DNA from 2 places in the Drancourtella sp. An57 genome. Region 2 is predicted to be linked to the other one. Evidence: a T-box and tRNA genes for the amino acid it is inferred to sense, from the RefSeq annotation. Region 2 holds a T-box; the other holds one or more tRNA genes.
What was found. The T-box of region 2 lies ahead of pheS (phenylalanine--tRNA ligase subunit alpha). A T-box ahead of a tRNA ligase gene usually reads a tRNA of that ligase, here a tRNA-Phe.
Positions count from the first base shown of each region.

Region 1: it encodes a tRNA-Phe, which carries the amino acid that the T-box ahead of pheS (phenylalanine--tRNA ligase subunit alpha) is inferred to sense. The anticodon was not compared.

Region 1 covers NZ_NFHY01000026.1:2,516-12,928, forward strand. The annotation lists gene B5G11_RS15415 (hypothetical protein) at 1-30, shown strand, start outside; gene B5G11_RS15420 (RNA polymerase sigma factor) at 37-519, shown strand; gene B5G11_RS15425 (hypothetical protein) at 503-1,255, shown strand; gene B5G11_RS15430 (AraC family transcriptional regulator) at 1,350-2,264, shown strand; gene B5G11_RS15435 (glycerol dehydrogenase) at 2,403-3,506, opposite strand; gene B5G11_RS15440 (RNHCP domain-containing protein) at 3,661-4,092, opposite strand; gene B5G11_RS15445 (hypothetical protein) at 4,471-5,004, opposite strand; gene B5G11_RS15450 (hypothetical protein) at 4,997-5,224, opposite strand; gene B5G11_RS15455 (GTP pyrophosphokinase) at 5,238-6,143, opposite strand; gene B5G11_RS16410 (hypothetical protein) at 6,247-6,402, shown strand; gene B5G11_RS15460 (hypothetical protein) at 6,380-6,817, shown strand; gene B5G11_RS15465 (hypothetical protein) at 7,061-7,384, shown strand; tRNA gene B5G11_RS15470 (tRNA-Phe) at 7,515-7,587, shown strand; tRNA gene B5G11_RS15475 (tRNA-Gly) at 7,591-7,661, shown strand; gene B5G11_RS15480 (methionyl aminopeptidase) at 7,741-8,604, opposite strand; gene B5G11_RS15485 (ATP-dependent 6-phosphofructokinase) at 8,821-9,903, shown strand; gene dnaX (DNA polymerase III subunit gamma/tau) at 9,946-10,413, shown strand, end outside.
Region 2 covers NZ_NFHY01000025.1:9,952-20,364, forward strand. The annotation lists gene trkA (Trk system potassium transporter TrkA) at 1-222, opposite strand, end outside; gene B5G11_RS15315 (glycine C-acetyltransferase) at 408-1,610, opposite strand; gene tdh (L-threonine 3-dehydrogenase) at 1,648-2,685, opposite strand; tRNA gene B5G11_RS15325 (tRNA-Ser) at 2,942-3,028, shown strand; gene B5G11_RS15330 (YitT family protein) at 3,168-4,010, shown strand; gene queA (tRNA preQ1(34) S-adenosylmethionine ribosyltransferase-isomerase QueA) at 4,236-5,261, opposite strand; gene pheT (phenylalanine--tRNA ligase subunit beta) at 5,280-7,697, opposite strand; gene pheS (phenylalanine--tRNA ligase subunit alpha) at 7,719-8,738, opposite strand; T-box leader at 8,846-9,072, opposite strand; gene abc-f (ribosomal protection-like ABC-F family protein) at 9,088-10,413, opposite strand, start outside.

The DNA of each region.
Region 1 (10,413 bases), on a different contig from region 2:
AGTGGATGCAGGGGAGGACGAAACAGGTAAACATGTATGCAAAGTGAACGAGAGGTAAACAGGGCGATTGAAAGGTATTCGGATATGGTCAGAAGAATCTGCCTGATCCACCTGCAGAATAGTGCTGATACCGAGGACATATTTCAGACGGTTTTTCTGAAATATGTCCTTCGTTCCATGCCGTTTGAAAATGAAGAACATGAAAAAGCCTGGCTGATCCGGGTGACAGTAAATGCCTGCAAGGATCTGCGCAGAAGCTTTTTCAGGAGCAGGACGGTCTCGCTGGATTCACTCCTGGAGATGCCGGCTCCGAACCGTCAGGACCACAGAGAAGTGCTGGAGGCAGTGCTGTCTCTTCCGGGAAAATATAAAGATGCGGTCTATCTGCATTATTATGAGGGATATACAGCGGAAGAAATCGGGAAAATTCTCGGGAAGAAAACCAATACGGTTTACACGATGCTGACACGTGCGCGGGCACTGTTAAAGGAAAAGCTTGGAGGTGAGGAGTACGGATAAGAGAATAAAAGAAGCGTTTGATCAGATTCACGCAGACGAAGAGCTGAAAGAACGCACAAAACAGTTTCTTAGAGAAAAAACAGATGGATACAAGAAAAAGAGAATTCGTTCCTACCGTACCTGGATCCCGGTGGCGGCATGTCTGGTGATTTTTCTGATTGCAGGGGGATACTGGAGCTTTTTCCTTCCGACAGCGGCGATTCAGATCGAAGTGAATCCTTCGCTGGAAATGGAAGTCAACCGCTTTGGTAGAGTGCTTTCTCTGGAAGGGAAAAATGAAGACGGGGAAAGACTGGCCGGGGAATTAAACCTCCGATTTATGGATTATGATGAGGCGGTGGATGAAATTCTACAAAATGAGCAGATTGCGGCACTTTTGAATCAGAATGAAATTTTATCTGTGGTTGTTATAGGAGAAAACAAGCAGAGTCAGGATATGATGGCATTTGTGGAAGAACTGGAACAGACACATCACAATATCGACTGCTGCCATGCGACAGAAAGCGAAGCGCAAGAAGCGGAAGAAGCAGGACTTGGATATGGCAAATACAGAGCATATCTGGAATTGAAGGAGCTGGATCCCGACATAACGACGGAGGAAGCGGCCAATATGACCATGAGAGAACTTTATGAGAGGATCCGGGAACTGGAAGCGGATGGTGACACACAGACAAGTACCGGAACCGGAGGAAGCGGACAGGGAAAACATCACCATCATGGACATAAAAATGAATAGTGAATATAAAAAACAGCAGATTTGGAACAGCAATTTTATTTGGTGCGTCCTATACTAAATGTACCACGTGGAAGAAACAATAGGAGTGAGGTATATGGAAGCAGGAACCATTATTCGGAAAAGCAAGGAGTATATCGAAAAGCATATTGATGAAGTGCTGACAGTGGCAAAGATCGCTGGGACGGTTGGATATTCAGAATATCATTTTTCAAGAATCTTCCGGCAGGAGACTGGAGTTTCTGTGATGGAATATGTAAAAAGTGAAAAACTCCGAAGGGCGTCCGGGGATATACGGAATGGAGCGAAGATTGTGGATACAGCTGTAAAATATGGCTGGGAATCTCACAATGGATTTACGAAAGCATTCAAAAAAGAGTTTGGTTACTGCCCGGCCTTACTGCGAGCCATGGTTATGAGTATGAAACAGTTAGGAGGAAAAAATATGAACGAGGGAATGACTGGAAGACCAGAGGAACATGCTGAAAAACAAATGCTGTTTGAAAAATTAAAAGAGAGGGTTTTGACATTGAATCCGGAAGAAGATGTGAGAAATCTGGAGCAGATCTATCTCTACGCATGCCAGATTTATCAAGGAATGAAGCGGTATTCCGGCGATGAATATATTACACACCCGCTCCACACTGCGCTTTTACTTGCGGATATGGAGGCGGAGCCTGAAACCATTCTCGCAGGATTATTTTGCGATGCATTGAAAAAGACAGAAGCCACAATGAAAGAATTAAGGAAATATCTTCCGGAGAAAACAGCTGATCTGATTGAAGCAAAAGCAGCGGAAGAAGCGGATATGGAGACAGATCTTTTGGAACAGGTCACCTTGCTCCGGCTCGCCGAGCGTCTTCATAATATGAAGACGATTGAATGGATCGATGAGGAACAAAGAAAAAAACGGGCAGCTGAAACCATGGAAATTTTTCTTCCGTTGGCTGAAAAGACGGGCAATCATGAGATTGCAGAGGAACTAAAAACGCTGGCGGAAGAGAATTTGTAACGATGATGAATGTTTCTTTTAATGGGCATAATACAGCGGCAGGCGCGATTCATATGAACCACGCCTGCCGCTTTGTAATATGGGAATATCTAGAGGCATCATTCTTGCCGGACGGCTGTTTAAAGGTAGGATACGAACTTATTTTTCCTTTTCCGCAAGTGCCTCTTTTCCAAGAGCGTCCGCTGCAACGATAGCTGCGTAGAGCTGATCCGGAGTGACGTCCGCTACCATGTTGTGGATGGATTCACCTTCTACACAGGATTTCTCGGCGATAATGCGGATCTCTTCGTCTTTGGTGATACCGATTTCTTCCAGTGTAACAGGAAGGCCGACTTCCATACAGAAATTCTGTACTTCCTTGAATTCTTCTTTAGATGCCCGTTCCAGAACAAGCTGTACGAGGGTGCCAAAAGCAACGCAGTTTCCATGCGGAGCGCTGTGGCCGCCAAGTGCGGTAAGACCGTTATAGAAAGAGTGGGCAACGGCAAGTCCTCCGTTGTCGGCACCGACACCGGAGAGGTAAACATTGGCTTCGATAATGGCTTCCAGTGCCGGAGTTACCACATGGCATTCGCATGCCTTTTTTGCAGAAGCACCGTATTCTTTCAGTGTGTCATAACAGAGCCGGCAGAGAGCCATGGCTGACTGGGTAATTCCGCCGGATTCCAGGCTCGGAGCGTCTGTGCGCTCGCATGCGCGTGCTTCAAAATAAGTTCCGAGGGCATCGCCCATGCCGGCAACCAGGAATCTGACCGGCGCATTAGCGATGATGGCACTGTCTACAATGACGGCTTCCGGGTTCTTTGGATAGAACAGATAACTGTTGAATGTTTCATCATCATTGTAGATAACAGAAAGACCGGTGCATGGAGCGTCTGTCGCTACAACGGTTGGTACAATAACGACAGGAAGCTTTTCGTAGTGTGCTGTCGCTTTTGCTGTGTCAATTGCGGAACCGCCGCCCACACCGACGACGACATTCAGATGGTTTTCTCTGACGATTTCCCGCATTTTTTCGATCTCCCCTGTACTTGAAACTCCGCCGAAGATTTCGTACTGGCGGACGTCGGATGTCCCTTCAAAACTTTTTTCGATCTTGTCGTGAGCCATCTTATATCCGCTTCTGGAGCAGATAAACAGCCACTTATCACCAAGACTGGTCATTTCCTTGTGGAATTGCAGCAGAGAATCTTTTCCCTGTACATATTTTTGAGGTGCACGCATCATTCTAAGTCTAAGCATATGTAAGACCTCCCTTTCGTCTTGCGTTTACTTTGTTATTTCTTTGACTATCAGTATAAAATATCTGATGTGAAAAGCAAGATGAATTATTCTGAAAAAAATATGCATAATTACGAATAATTTGTGCAAAAATGAAAACTTATACACATTAAAACTATTTGCGGGACAGCGTTCCGTCTCCACCCATGAGGAGTGTCAGTTCTTCAATCCTTTCCAGCGGGAACGGTGGCAGACACAATGGTTTCATGGCGATGGAAATGAGCTTCATTGGATTGTCATCGGCGGCAATCCGGTTGGATGAAAGCTTTCCGCAGCGGCGGCAGCGGTGGATGATGGCCCATTCGCCGTTTTTGCGGGTCCAGACTGCGATCGGGTCCATGATGCCTCCGCAGTCAGATTCCCTGTCTCCCGGTTCGATGTCCACATGCAGGCTGGACAGGCAGTTCGGGCAGTGGTTGCGGTGGTCCGTTCCTGCGCCTGCTGAAACGACCGGGCGTCCGCACACCTTACAGGTGAAGCTGTCCTTGCACGGGTGGGTTTTATAATATCCTTTTTCGTATTTTTTCTTTTTGTTTTCACGATTCATTGTCAGTTATCTCCCTTACACAAATACATTTCTCGTTGCTTTCCATTGTCTGTGCAGGGCAATAAAAAAAGATAACTCCTGAAAGATGAGTTATCTCATGTACCGATATGCGGCCGCCAGGCATCTCCGGTATGCGGACATGCTCTTTCTGACAGCGCAAAAAACACTTTTCTTCTGAGAAGTGCGATCCGATTTCAATCGTAAAAAAGAGTACAATAAAAAACTCATCATCTTTCAGATGAAAACAAAATTTATTGCCCTGTTATTTACGATTCGCCGACATCCACTTCTCTCCCTTCTGCTTTAAGATTTTTTTTATCATATCATATGGAAGTGGAATTGTAAAGAAAAAACGCCGTTTTCAGGCAGTGACAGCCCCTATGAATGGATCAGCTGCCCTGCCTGAAAGCCCATAATGACGAGCTCCAGCATTTTCGGATCATAGTCTCTGTATTTTAGAAAATAGTAAAGGGTATCCAGAAAGTTGAGGAATGCTTTTTTGGATGCTTCATCCAGAATCACGGATTTCTGGTCGCGTGTCAGGAAAGAAGCGATCCGTGTAAACGCGAATTTTTCGTTGAGGAAAGCCCAGAACTCCTCTTCGCCGTCGGTCTTCATTACCTGAAAAGGTTTCCGGCGAAGAAGCCAGTAGGTTTCATAGGCAAGCACCTTCCGCTCACTGATGTGCCTCATATGGTGAAATTCCTTCATGCGTGAAATATCCGTAAAATAATCCATGACTGCATGGGTTAGAATGGTTTCATCGATCCGGACGCTGTCGTGGATGCCAAGGCTTTCCAGAAATACAATACATTCTTTATAAAGCGAAGAGTAACGGTTCTTGATGACCTGTTCGGAAAATTCGGCCACGATATCTTCGTACTGTGTGTAGATGGTCTCGATATCATTCATGATGATCTGCTCCTTCCAGTTTTATAATATCAAAAAACAGCTTGGATTTTACAAAATCGCAGTAGGAATTCAACTCGATATCCTCAATGGTGCTGTAACGGACGTGAGAGGTACTTCCAAGCAGGTGTTTGCGGATCTTTCCGCTTTGGATACGCTCCATCATGCGGTCGGCAGACTGGCTGATCGCCTCGGGAATGCCCGGCAGTGGTCTCTGATTCATGGGAATCCCTCCTTTATTCTTTTACGATGCTGTCAATGGCATCCTGTACTGTCTGTATCGAACTCAGATCAACTTCGTTCAGCTTTTCTTTTGGCTTTTCATAGTCCAGCCTTGGGTTGACAATCGTCTGTTTCGGCTTGAAATTTTCGCTTGAAACATCACAGAGCCTTTTAAAGAAAGAGGCCATTTCATCACCCATTCCGGAAAGCCGGTTTAAAAGCTCGGAAAATTCCGTGAGCATCGGGTCGCTTTTCTTATAAGGATAGAGAATGTGATGGTCGATCTCTCCCCATCCCTCCTCGAAAAGAGTACGGATCTGCACTTCCATGTATACACCCTGATACTTCAAAATATAGTGGACAGAGCGGTAATGCTTCCGGTCGAAGATATTGTCGCTGGAGATCCAGTCGGAATAAATATCACTGAAATCTCCCAGACGCATGTGCACTTTTGGCGGTTCGGCCATATACCGGTCTTTGTCAGCGTGATAATCAGAAATACAGTTGTGGATATAAAGATCCGGATTGTTTTCAAAATGCTGGATCAGATATTTATGGAAGATCACCCAGTCTTCGCGGTACAGGATCAGTCCGCGGAACCCGATCGTGTCAGTGACAAACTTCATGTAATTCTCTTTTGTGAGCGTACGGTATTTCAGATAGTTTTCGCAGCGCTTCCGGATGATTTTCTCCACAAGATGCCATGGTGTCTTCACACGGGTACGGTAAGAATGAAGTCCCGTTCTCTGATCCTTATTTTTAATAAATTCCTGTAGAAATTCGTCCCGGATACGCTGAAGCTCAGGAAGACGTTTGGCATAGTCCTTTGCGATATAGCACAGATCATCCCAATCAAGTCCCGCCTCGCGAAATTCATCTTCGCTGATCGAAAAACGTTCCAGAAACTCTTTTTTTAACATAAGATCATATCCTTTGATTCCGTTCAATTCCCTGCTGGCAGGGTACCTCCCTATCATAGCATTTTCGAACCGGATTATCAACGTCCGGGGACGGAATGAAGGGATGGATGTTGAAAAAATGTGTGTGAAAAACATGCCTTGTGGAAAAGCAGCCGGAGCACTTGACAATGCGGAAAGGGCATGGCATGATAAGAGAACAAAAGCAAAATGGGCAGGGAGAGAGGAGGAAAAGAGATATGTTAGAACCAAAAGATTTTGAACAAATCAGTGGAATTATAGAAAAAACATTTCATCCAATCGAATATAGGCTCAAATGTGTTGAAGAAGAACTTGGCGGCGTTAGAAAGGAACTGGATGGTGTCAAAGGCGAAGTAAATGGAGTGAAGCAGGAACTGAATGATGTCAGAAGTGAAGTCGGCGGAGTAAACCAAGAGCTGAATGACATCAAAAGAAGTGTAGCCGGTGTAGAGAAAATAGTTAAAGATGTTCAACTGACTTTGGAAAATGAGACGAACAGGAATATCCAGATTATTGCGGAAGGACATCTCGACTTGAGCAGAAAGTTGGATGAGGCGGTTAAAATTGATAATGAAAAAGAAATTCTTAAGCTTCGGGTTAATCGCCTTGAAAGTGAACTTGAAAAAACAAAATCCAGACTTTCTGAAATTGCATAACTTTGGTTGAAAAATAACTGATCTTTGCGGGCCGATAAGCAACAAGGCTTCGGCCTGCACATCATAACTATCATTTGGATACAAGGTAATATCATCTAAGCAACAATTCTATTAAGCATTTTATCTGAAACAACAGAAATTTTACCCAAGATGTAATGAATCTTTAAGAAAAAATTCAGGACTCTCTGACCTGTTTTGTTATAATATTAGAGAAGGGGGAAGTTGTAAATGACGGTGTAGAAGATGAAAAGAAGGAAAAAGATACGTACGATAAAGACAAAAAAATTCTGGCTGTCGATCATAGCCCTCGTTGTAATTATTGGTGCAATGTACGTGCTGATGCTTCCGCAGGGGGCTGCGCGGTTTGCAATTCTCAGATCGGGCCATCCGATTGCGGCATTGACGTTATCGATCACGACAGAAGGGTATCCTCATGAGCTGGAAGACGGGCAGATCGGTTATGTACTTGTGGATGCACCGTACGACAGGGAGCAGGGTGATGTAATGGATACCTGGATGGTGTACCGGCATGGGATGATTTATGTGGGAGAGTATGACACTAGATAAGATAAATTGAACATATAATAGATATATTAGAAAAAATTCCGAAAAATAAATTGGAAAAATTGAAAAAAAGTGTTGACAAATCTAAGAGGAACCCATATAATAGTCCATGTGCCAAGCGCACAAGACAAATGCCCAGATAGCTCAGTTGGTAGAGCAGAGGACTGAAAATCCTCGTGTCGCTGGTTCGATTCCGGCTTTGGGCATACGCGGGTGTAGTTCAATGGTAGAACACCAGCCTTCCAAGCTGGATACGTGGGTTCGATTCCCATCACCCGCTTTTTTTATTGCTCAAAAGCAAGGCCGCCGTATCATCAAGTAAAGATGATGCGGCGGCCTTTTCTTTGCCCGGAACATTGCTATTTCGTCAGTACCTCGGCGCCGTCTTCTGTAATAAGCACCATGTATTCGATCTGTGCAGAGAGTCCGTCGTCTTCCGTGTAGACAGTCCATCCGTTGTCTTCATCGATAAAAAAATCCGGACTTCCTTCGTTGATCATCGGCTCGATGGTAAACATCATGCCAGGAACGAGAAGCATCTCGCTTCCCTTTGGTGTGACATAGCTGACCCATGGCTCTTCGTGGAACTCCAGGCCGATGCCGTGGCCTCCGATGTCTTCCACAACGGAGTACCCGTTTGCTTTCGCATGGCTGTTGATAGCGTCTGCGATATCGCCGAGATGATTCCAGGGTTTTGCCTCTTTCAGTCCGAGCTCCACACATTCTTCAGTGACACGTACGAGACGTCTGGCACGCTCGCTGACTTCCCCGATGCAGAACATTCTGGAAGCATCGGAAAAATATCCGTCCAGAATGGTGGAAACGTCCACGTTGACAATATCGCCCTCCTGCAGGATGATGGATTCATCCGGAATTCCGTGGCAGATTTCATTGTTGATGGAAGTGCAGACACTCTTTGGGAATCCCTGGTAATCAAGCGGGGCAGGGATGCCGCCGTGCTCTGTTGTGAAGTCATAGACGAGCTTATCTATTTCGGCCGTGCTCATACCCGCATGAATGTGGGCGGCCACATGATCGAGGACAGCGGTGTTCAAGTCGGCGCTGATCCGGATTTTTTCGATCTGTTCCGGAGTCTTGATCATGGAGTGGTCCGGTACGATTTCGCCCTTTTCGGCATGAAGAGCGATTTTTTCATCCATCGCCATATGACACTTCTTATATTTTTTGCCGCTTCCGCACCAGCAAGGTTCATTTCGTTCCATATTCTCTATCTCCTTTGTCTTTCTGAATTTGTGAAATCTCTCAAAATCCGAGGGGGCATATGCCTCTCTTTTCCTATTATATCGCATTTCGCAGTTGTTAGCACCCTAAAAATAAGATATAATAAAAACATGTGGGAACTGTCGGGCCATGCTGTTTTACGAGGTCAGATGTATGGCGGAACAGTTATAATGTATGAAAAGAAAGGACGTGGGCATATGCTGAGAATCGGGATGCTGACAAGCGGCGGTGACTGCCAGGCACTCAATGCCGCAATGAGAGGTGTGGCAAAGGGGATTTTTGCCAAAGTAAAAGATGTGGAAATTTACGGATTCAGAGATGGCTATAAAGGATTGATTTATTCTACTTTTGATATGATGACCGAGAAGGATTTCTCCGGTATTCTGACACGCGGAGGTACAATCCTTGGTACTTCCAGACAGCCGTTCAAACAGATGAGAGTAATCGGTGAGGACGGAGTGGACAAGGTAGAGGCGATGAAGCACACCTACCATAAACTGAATCTGGACTGCCTTGTCATCCTTGGCGGAAATGGGACTCATAAGACAGCCAATCTGTTGAGGGAAGAAGGATTAAATGTAATTACGCTGCCAAAGACGATCGACAATGATCTCTGGGGTACGGATATGACGTTTGGTTTCCAGAGTGCGGTGGATATCGCGACAGATACGATTGACCGGATTCATACAACAGCCACATCCCACAGCCGCGTATTTATCATAGAAGTAATGGGGCATAAAGTAGGATGGGTCACGCTGCATGCAGGGATTGCCGGAGGAGCGGACATTATTCTGCTTCCTGAGATTCCGTATGATCTGAATGTGATCGCAGAATATATCAAAAAGCGTTCAGCGGCAGGAAAACGCTTTACGATCATTGCTGTCGCTGAAGGAGCGATTGCCAAGGAGGAGGCTGAGCTTCCGAAGAAGAAATTAAAAGAACTTCAGGAAAAGAAAAAAGCAAAATATCCGTCCGTTGCCTATGAACTGGCAGAGAAGATCGAGAGCAAGTGCGACAAGGAAGTCCGTATTACGGTTCCGGGGCATACACAAAGAGGAGGATCCCCGTGCCCGTATGACAGAGTTCTTGCGACAAGGCTTGGCGCGGCTGCGGCAGAGATGATTCTGCGTCATGAGTACGGCTATATGGTTGCCATCAAGGAGGGCGAGACATGTAAAGTTCCGCTCAAAGAGGTTGCCGGAAAGCTTAAGACAGTAGATCCGAAAGCGAAGATCATCAGAGAAGCACGTACAATCGGAATCAGCTTTGGCGACAAATAGATTGAGGAAGAATCAGGAAAAATCAGACAAGGAGAATGAATTATGTCTTATACTGCCTTATACAGGAAGTTCCGACCAGCAGAATTTGAAGACGTAAAGGGGCAGGACCATATTGTAACTACATTAAAAAACCAGATCAAGTCAGGAAGAATCGGACATGCCTATCTGTTCTGCGGGACAAGAGGGACGGGAAAGACAACGGTGGCAAAGATCTTTGCAAGAGCGGTCAACTGTGAGCATCCGGTAGACGGAAGCCCGTGCGGAGAGTGCGATATGTGCAGAAATATCGCGGCGGGAACTTACATGAACGTAGTGGAGATCGATGCGGCATCCAACAATGGTGTTGACAATATCCGGAGCATCCGGGAGGAAGTCGAGTACCGGCCGGCTCAGGGCAGGTATAAAGTCTACATCATCGACGAGGTCCATATGCTTTCCATCGGGGCGTTCAACGCGCTTTTAAAGACGCTGGAGGAGCCGCCGGAATATGTGATCTTTATTCTGGCGACG
Region 2 (10,413 bases):
ACCGGTAACTGCGATCAGAAGTTCCGCATCCATGACACCGGCCTCCACCTGTACCTGATGGCTGGCACCGTTTCCCACAATCCCCATCGCATCAAACTCTTCTTCCGCCTCTTCCACTTTCTTTTGATTCAGGTCAATAATCGTAATATTATGATTTTCAGAGCTAAGCTGGTCTGCAATTGTTGTTCCTACTTTTCCAGCTCCTACAATAATGATATTCATGACTCCTCCTGCGTAAACAAAAAAATTTCATATAATTTTTATGAAATCTTAATCATTATACTCCTTTTCCGCAGAAAAGCAATATCTTTCTCCAAGATTTTACATTGACCCTGACCGTACTTTTCTTTTCATGCAAAAAGACGCCTTCCGGCGTCTTTCTGCTATCATGGCTACACAATATAATGTTATTTGTTCAGTCCCATTTCTTCACGCACTTCGATGAAGCATTTTACGATGAAATCGATATCTTCTTTTGTATGGCTTGCACATACCTGTGTACGGATTCTTGCTTTTCCCTTCGGTACTACCGGATAGGAGAATGCTACGACATAAACACCTTTTTCCATCATTCTCTTAGCGAATTCAGCAGCTGTCTTCTCATCGTAGATCATAACCGGCACACATGGATGTGTTCCCGGAATAACGTCAAATCCATTTTCATCCAGTTTCTGGCGGTAGTAAGTAGTAACTTCCTCCAGATGGTCACGGAGTTCTGTGCTTTCGCTTAACATATCAAACAGTTCCATGCTTGCTCCGACAATTGCCGGTGCAAGAGAGTTGGAGAACAGATACGGACGGCTCTGCTGACGAAGCAGGTCAATAATTTCCTGACGTCCGGATGTGTATCCGCCTGATGCTCCGCCCAGGGCTTTTCCAAGTGTTCCCGTGATAATATCTACACGGCCTTCTACTCCACAGTATTCTGCTGTACCACGGCCTTTTTTGCCTACAAATCCAACTGCGTGGCTGTCATCTACCATAACAAGTGCATTGTATTTGTCAGCAAGATCACAGATACCTTTCAGGTTTGCGATGATACCGTCCATGGAGAATACACCGTCTGTAGCGATCAGTTTGATTCTTGCTCCGGCTTCATCTGCCTCTTTTAATTTTGCTTCCAGATCTTCCATATCATTGTTTTTGTAACGATATCTCTTTGCTTTGCAGAGACGTACTCCATCGATAATGGAAGCATGGTTCAGTTCATCACTGATGACTGCGTCTTCTGCTTTCAGAATTGTCTCAAACAGACCGCCGTTTGCATCAAAGCAGGAGGAGTAAAGGATAGTATCGTCTGTTCCAAGGAAATCAGAGATCTTTTTCTCCAGCTGTTTATGAATGTCCTGTGTTCCGCAGATGAAACGTACTGAAGCAACACCGAATCCTCTTTCATCATAAGTACGCTTTGCAGCGTCGATCAGTCTCTGGTTGTTACCAAGTCCCAGATAGTTGTTTGCACACATGTTGAGGTACTCTTTTCCATCTTCCAGAACTACTTTTGCTCCCTGAGGAGAGCAGATCGGAGCTTCCCCTTTGAAAAGGCCTGCTTCTTTGATTTCATCTACTGTTTTTGTATAAATGCTTAAAATATCATTTTTACGTGCCATTTGAATCTATCTTCCTTTCTTATCTTCGATCGCTTGCCTAGTCATTGATATGAGACCAGTCAAGTACTACTTTTCCTGAATTTCCGGAGATCATTGCCTCGAATCCTTTTTCGTAATCTTTGATGTCGAAGCGGTGTGTAATGATCGGGGAAATATCAAGTCCTGCCTGAAGCATTGTGGACATCTTGTACCAGGTATCCCATACTTTTCTTCCATAGATACCGCGGATATTCAGACCATTGAAGATTACTGTCTCCAGATCGACTTTCGTTTCTGTTCCCTGAAGTCCGAGAAGCGCGATCTTTCCGCCGTGTTTCATATTGTGAATCATATCAGAAAGTCCTGCCGGGCTTCCGGACATTTCAAGACCTACGTCAAACCCCTCTGTCATACCAATTTCTTTCATGACGTCTGTCAGTTTTTCTTCTTTTAAGTTTACTGTTCTTGTTGCCCCAAGTTTTGTTGCAAGATCCAGGCGATACTGGTTCAGGTCTGTAACAACAACGTGTCTTGCTCCTGCAAATTTTGCGATTGCCGCTGCCATAATTCCGATCGGGCCTGCGCCTGTAATCAGAACATCCTCTCCCAGCATATCATAGGAAAGAGCTGTATGTGTAGCGTTTCCGAACGGATCAAAAATCGCATACATCTCTTCCGGGATATTCGGATTGCACGGCCATACATTGGAAGCTGGAATTACAAGATATTCTGCAAATGCGCCATTTCTGTTAACGCCAACACCTTTTGCATCTTTGCAGTTTTCCTTGTGTCCTTCCAGGCAGTTCCGGCATTTGCCGCATGTGATATGTCCTTCACCGGATACGAGATCTCCGATCTTGAATCCCTGTACTCCAGGACCTACTTCTACGACTTCTCCGACATACTCATGACCTGCTGTCAATCCGATCGGAATCGTATGCTGTGCCCATTCATTCCACTGATAAATATGTACGTCTGTACCGCAGATAGCCGTTTTGTGGATTTTGATCTTTACATCATTTGGTCCTACTTCCGGAATCGGTACTCTTTTCATCCATAAACCTGCTTCCGGTTTCTCTTTTACCAATGCCCACATCATGTTATCGCTCATTTTTGAATTCCTCCGTTCTTTTGACAAACTGCCTAATTTCTATCTTAATAATACTCCCTCCTTTGTAAAATTTCAAGCATTTTTTCCGTCTCTGACAAACATTTTAATCTCACTTGTCTTTTTCTCGCATACAAAGACAGTTGTCTTTCTACAAAAGGCAAGTTGATTTTTTTCCGGATTTTCTCTTTTCTTTTTATAGATCTTTTGATATAATATATAAGCTGATTCTATCAGCGACTATGGAGATGTACTCAAGTGGTCGTAAGAGGTCGCACTCGAAATGCGATAGGTCCGCAAGGGCGCGTGGGTTCGACTCCCACCATCTCCGCTTTCAAAAAGCTCTCCGGCAGTTACAGTCCTGCCCGGGAGCTTTTTTCAGTTCAACGCATTAACTTGACGTTCCGTGCCTTCAGATTGTACCATATAGTACAGATCGAAACTTATCAAATCCCTGGAGGTACTATATTATGAAGAAAAAACTCTTGTCTTATCTCCTGATCGTAGTAGGAGGCACCATGACGGCTGCCGCATTTGGTCTCTTCGTACTGCCTCAGAATTTTGTGGCAGGAGGTGTGACAGGTCTGTCTGTTATTCTGCAGAACCTGCTTCCGCTCCCTCTGTCTGCGATTGTACTTTGTATCAATATCCTTTTGTTTCTTGTCGGATGGCTGTTTGCCGGGAAGGAATTCATTTTTAAAACATTGATTATGACTTTCCTGTTTCCGGTCCTTCTGGATGTCTTCTCCCAGATCGACCTGTTTCTTCCGTTATCTCAGGATCCTTTTCTGAGCAGCCTTCTTGCCGGATGTCTTCTTGGAATCGGAAGCGGCATTATCCTGCGGGCAAATGGTTCCAGCGGCGGATTTGACATTCTCGGTGTTGTTCTCAATAAGAAGTTTCGCATTCCTGTCTCTGTTGTCATGTATGTGTGCGACTGCACCGTGATTCTTCTGCAGGCAGTCTCAAAGCCACTTCTTCAGACAGTTTACGGAGTTATTGTCATACTTGTTACCAGTATCATGGTTAATAAGGTCATCACCTACGGCCGTTCAGAAGTCCAGCTTCTGATTTTTTCTTCCGAGCATGAAAAGATCCGTCAGGAACTTCTGCATACCTTTGATCTTGGTCTGACTTTCCTTCAGGCAGAGGGAGGATATCATCTGGATCCATCCAAGGTGATCCTTACCATTCTGCCGTACCGGAAGATCAACGATGTAAAAAAGATGATTTATACGATTGATCCTACCGCTTTTACTGTCATCGACAACGTCAACTACGTTGGAGGCCGTGGTTTTACTATATCCAGATAGTATTTCCGGATCGTAAAGACTTTTTTAATAGTTTCTTTCGTTTTTTAAGAATCCTTTTATCCGGCGTACACATTCCTTTCATATTTTTCCGGTATAGTATGTATTGTAATAGTTATTTAACTATGAAACCAAACATAAACCTTCCAACCCTCAAAAGAAAAAACTGGAAGCAGAATCCAAAGCCCATAGATTTCTGCTTCCAGTTTTCTTTTTTTATACTGTCTGTTACCGGATCAGCATGGCATCCCCAAAACTGAAGAAACGGTAGCGTTCTTTTACTGCTTCCTCATATGCATGAAGCACATGCTCCCTTCCTGCCAGTGCGCTGACCAGCATAATCAGAGTCGATTCCGGGAGATGGAAATTCGTCAGAAGGCAGTCCAGTACTTTAAACCGATATCCCGGATAGATGAAAATCTCTGTCCATCCGCTGCATTCTGACAGTGTTCCGTCAGGTTTTGCCGCCGACTCCACCGTGCGGCAGCTTGTCGTTCCGACACAGATCACCCGGTGTCCTTCCCGTTTTGCACGATTGATCTTTTCTGCTTCAGAAGCCTCAATCCGGTAAAACTCCGAGTGCATATGGTGTTCCTGAATATTTTCCACTTTCACCGGGCGGAAGGTGCCAAGCCCGACATGAAGTGTCACATGAGCGATCTCGACACCGCTTTCTTTGATTTCTTCCAGAAGCTCCGGCGTGAAATGCAGGCCTGCCGTCGGAGCTGCCGCGGATCCGCTGTGTTTTGCATACACGGTCTGATAGCGGTTTTTATCCTCCAGCTGATGGGTGATATACGGCGGGAGCGGCATCTGTCCAAGCTGATCCAGAATCTCCTCAAAGATTCCTTCGTAGGAAAACTGAATCAGGCGGTTTCCTTCATCCACCACGTCCAGCACTTCTCCGATGAGAAGCCCTTCGCCAAAGCTGATTTTCGTCCCGGGCTTTGCCTTTTTTCCGGGTTTTACAAGGGTTTCCCAGATGTCATTTTCTTTTCTCTTTAAAAGCAGAATCTCGATCTTTGCATTTGTTCCCACTTTGGACCCGATCAGCCGGGCCGGAATGACTTTGGTATCATTGATCACCAGACAGTCTCCCGGCTCCAGATACTCTTTGATGTCCCGGAAGGTTCTGTGCTCAATCTCACCGGACTCCTTGTCAAGGACAAGGAGTCTCGAGCCGGAGCGGTCCTCCAGCGGGTCCTGCGCGATCAGTTCCTGCGGCAGTTCAAAATAAAAGTCTTCTTTTTTCATCATGATGACGATTCCTCTTTACTGTCTCAGTTCGATGCCCATGCTCTCCAGACCGTTGAGAATCTTTTTCATGGCTTTCGTCACGTCTGATTCCTCAAGCGTTCTGTCTTTCGCACGGAATACAATCGAATATGCGATGGATTTGTATCCTTCTTTGATCTGAGCGCCTTCATAAAGGTCAAACAGATTGTAGCTTTCCAGAATGTCTCCGCCTCTCTGCTCAATCATCGCCTCGATCTGCCCTGCAAGGATCTCTTTTGGAACTACCATACTGATATCTCTTGTCACAGCCGGGAATTTTGCGATTCCGCTGTATTTCCGGTCAAATGTTGCGCGTGCAACCACTTCCGGCATATCGATGACTGCAACGTATGCACGTCCGCCAATGCCATAATTGTCCGCAACTTCCGGATGAACTTCTCCAAGATAACCGACAACGGTTCCTTCATAAACAATATTTGCCTGACGTCCCGGATGCAGGAAGGATTTGCCCGCGTTCGGATCGTACTGTTCTTTTTTGCGCATGCCGATCTTTTCAAAGAATTCTTCCACAACACCTTTCATGCTGAAGAAATCGCCTTCTCCGTACATTCCAAGTGTAAACTGCATCCTCTCTTCCGGAAGTTCGGTAAGCGGCAGTGATTTCGGAAGATAAATATTTCCAAGCTCATAGAGTCTTACATCTTTGTTTCTCCGGTTATAGTTCGTTGCAAGGGAAGTCAGCATTCCGTTCAGGGAAATGGTACGCATAATGCTGTAGTCCTCTCCAAGCGGATTGGAAATCTGGATTGCCTGACGTTCCTGCGCATCCTTAGGAAGCAGGAGTTTATCAAATACTTTCGGACTCTCGAAGGAATATGTCATACCCTGGCTGAATCCGCAGAACTCCGCGATTTCTCTTGCGGAAGCTTCGATTCTCTGCTTGAAGGAAAGCTTTCCTGTTGTCGCTTCTCCCTTCGGGAGGGTAGTCGGAATATTGTCATAGCCGTAGAATCTTGCCACTTCCTCTGCCAGGTCCGCAAGGCGGAAAATGTCATGGCGGAAGGTCGGAGCCACGATTTCGTTTGTCTCTTCATCGTAGGCAAGTTCTACTTTTGCAAGGTATCCGATCATCTCTTCTTTAGAAATATCTGTTCCAAGAAGACGGTTGATGGCATCTGCGTCAAACGGAACACGGACAGGCTCTTTTACCTTTCCATATACATCTACAGTTCCTCCGACTACTTCACCTGCGCCCATCTCTTCTACGAGCTGGCATGCACGGTCGATCGCTGCCTTTGCATTGTTCGGATCCAGTCCTTTTTCAAATTTTCCGGATGCATCGGTACGCAGTCCTACACGTTTGCTGGACTTACGGATATTTGTCCCATCAAAGCATGCCGCCTCAAACAGAACGGTGTGCACGTGATCTGTGATCATGGAATTTTCGCCTCCCATAATTCCGGCGATTCCGATGGATTTTTCGCCGTCGCAGATCATCAGTACGTCTTTGTCAAGGTGTCTCTCCTGACCGTCCAGTGTCGTGAATGTCTCACCGTCTTCTGCATTTCTGACAATGATTTCTTTTCCTGCGATGGTATCCAGATCGTAAGCGTGCATCGGCTGTCCGTATTCTTCCATCACGTAGTTTGTGATATCAACAAGATTGTTGATCGGGCGGATTCCGACAGATGCTAGTCTTCTCTGCATCCACTTTGGAGACGGTCCGATTTTAATATTTTTTACGACTCTTGCGCAGTATCTGGAGCAGAGATCCTGATTCTTGACAGTCACTTTGATATAGTCAGAAGCATTCTCCTCATTTCCGGTCTCTTTAACAACCGGCGGATGGAAGCTTTTTCCGAATGTTGCCGCTGCTTCTCTTGCGATTCCGATCACGCTGAAGCAGTCCACACGGTTGGATGTGACTTCATATTCAAATACCGCATCATGAAGTCCAAGTACTTCAATGGCGTCTGCACCAACTTCCACATCATCCGGGAAAATATAGATTCCATTTTCCGGTGCTTCCGGATACATTTCTTTTGTAGAACCAAGCTCTTCGATGGAGCACATCATGCCGTAACTGTCCACTCCGCGCAGTTTTCCGGCCTTGATTTCAATTCCGCCTTTCGTTTTACTTCCATCGTGTCCGCCTGCTACACGGCCTCCCACGAGAACAACCGGAATTTTCTGTCCTTCTTCCACATTCGGCGCTCCGGTTACGATCTGAATTGTCTCGCTTCCGATATTCACCTGGCAGATGACAAGCTTATCCGCATCCGGATGCTTTTCGATCTTCTCAATCTGCCCTACCACGATCTTGTCCAGATCTTCATCCATCTTTTCATATCCCTCCACCTTGGTACCGGACAGTGTCATGGCGTCTGTGTATTCCTGCTCTGTCACGTCCAGATCCGGGACATATGCTTTAATCCATGATAATGATGTATTCATGATCTTTTTTCCTCCCTTATCCTAGAACTGCTTTAAGAATCTGATGTCGTTTTCGTACAGCAGTCTCATGTCGTCGATCTCATATTTCAGAAGGGCAATTCTCTCAAGCCCTACACCGAATGCGAAACCGGTATATTCATCCGGGTCAATTCCGCACATTTCCAGCACGTGCGGGTGTACCATTCCGCAGCCAAGGATCTCGATCCATCCGGATCCCTTACAGAAACGGCAGCCCTTTCCGCCACATTTGAAGCATGTCACATCCACCTCGGCGCTTGGCTCTGTGAACGGGAAATGATGCGGACGGAATTTTGTCTTTGTCTCCGGTCCGAACAGCTCTTTTGCGAAAACTTCCAGCGTTCCTTTCAGATCCGCAAAAGAAATATTTTTATCTACTACAAGTCCTTCGATCTGATGGAAAGACGGCGAATGCGTTGCATCCACCTCGTCAGAACGGAATACCCGTCCAGGAGAGATCATACGGATCGGAAGTTTCCCCTGCTCCATGACACGAGCCTGTACCGGGGAAGTCTGGGTTCTGAGCACGATATCCTTATTGATATAGAATGTATCCTGTTCATCTTTTGCCGGATGATCTGCCGGGATGTTGAGCTTCTCAAAGTTATAGAGATCGTATTCGATCTCCGGTCCTTCGACTACTTCATATCCCATACCGATGAAGATCCGCTCTACCTCTTCCTGGGCAATAGTGTTCGGATGACGGTGTCCCACTACATTCTTTTTGGATGGAAGCGTAACATCGATCACTTCAGCTTTTAATTTTTCTTCCCGGATCTTTGCATCCATCTTTTTCTTTGTCTCATCCAGAATACCTTCGATTTCCTGGCGGACTTCATTGACCATCTGTCCGACTTTCGGACGTTCCTCTGCCGCTACATCTTTCATTCCTTTGAGAACTGCTGTCAGTTCTCCTTTTTTACCTAAAAACCTGACACGTACATCATTTAATTTTTCCGGCACATCTGCAGACTGGATCTGCTTTAATGCTTCTTCTCTGATGCTCTGAAGCTTTTCTTTCATGATTTTCCTCCTTTACTCATCAACCAAGGCAGCCTGTACCGAACAGAAGGCTTTTCGTATTCAGGAAAGTCCAATCCTTTCCGGTAAACAAAAAAAACTCCGCCCCAAAAAGGGACGGAGAATCAATCCGCGGTACCACCCTGATTCCTGCCGTCAAAAGGCAGGCTCTCTTGTATGCGTAACGTGCACTACACGTCATTTCTTACTCTCTGTTCAGAAATGCAGCTCCTGTGGGAAATTCGGCATATCTGTCAAATCGAAAGGAGCTTCCAGCCTGCGGCTCCTTCTCTCTGTCGGAGATCAGATATCCTACTGACACATTCACAGCCTTTACTGTATCTTCTTTATTTTAAACATCCCCCTGCTCTTTGTCAAGTCCGGAACTCTCGAAAACTGCTTTAAATCCGGCGCTTTGAGGATCTTTTTCGAAACGTACAGCGCTCTTTGCAATCCGTTCGGTAAATACACTGTCGTGTTCTACAAAGATCATGGATGGTTTCCGCTCAAGAATCAGATTCTCAATCTGAATTCTTGTGAATATATCAATGTAGTTTAACGGCTCGTCCCAGATATATAGATGGGACGGCTCGCAGAGGCTCTTTGCAAGAAGCACCTTTTTACGCTGACCCTCGCTGTACTCCTCCAGACGCTTGTCAAACTGGTCTCTGGAAAAATCAAGCTTCCTCAAAACAGCCCGGAACAGCGTTTTATCAAGTCCCGCCTCCTCTTCTATCTCCGCCAGCGTTCCTCTCATTTCAGAAGAATCCTGGCTGACAACCGAAATCTTCAGGCCGCTTCCGGTCTGAATTCTTCCCTCATCCGGCTGATAGATCCCTGCAATCAGCTTCAGAATCGTCGTCTTCCCGCAGCCATTCGGCCCTTTCAAAGCAATCCGGTCTCCCCGCCGGATTTCCAACGAAAAGTCTTTCAAAATCTGACGGTCCCCGCGGGCAAACGAAATCCCTTCCACGGAAACAAGACGCTCCTTCTCATAATCCAGTGGAAACATTTTCAGTTCCTCCACCGTCTCGATGTCCTTTAAAAGCCCTGCCTTTTCTTTAGCCGCCTTCTCCATCCGGTGCTCCAGCACCTTGGACCGCTTCATCATCTTCGCCGCCTTATGGCCGATTGCACCACGGTCCGGCTTCAGTCCTCCCACTTTATGACCGATCTTTTCTTTCTCCTTATTACCTGCCCATCTTCCGGCCTCCCTTGCCGCCGCCTCCAGATGGCGGATCTCCTTTTTCAGCTTCTGATTCTGCTCCAACTCCGCCTGATCCCGCAGACTCTTTTCTCTCTGCCATGTCTGGAAACTTCCCTTGTAGATCCGGATGCTGCTGCGCTCAATCGCCATCGTATGATCCGTACAGGCATCCAGAAGTCTCCGGTCATGGGAAACAAGAAGGAATCCCTTCTTCCTGCTCAGATAAGAGGCCAGCATCTGCCTCCCCTCCTCATCCAGATGATTTGTCGGCTCATCAATCAGAAGGAACGCATGCTCCTTGGCAAACAGCACCGCAAGCTGTAGCCGGATCCGCTCTCCCGGACTAAGCGTCCCATAAGGCCGCTCCAGGATGGTCGAATCCATTCCCATCCATTCCATCTCTCTTAAAACTCTCCAGAACTCATAATCCGGATCAATTTCCTCCAGGACCTCCAAAGAAGACTTCCTCAC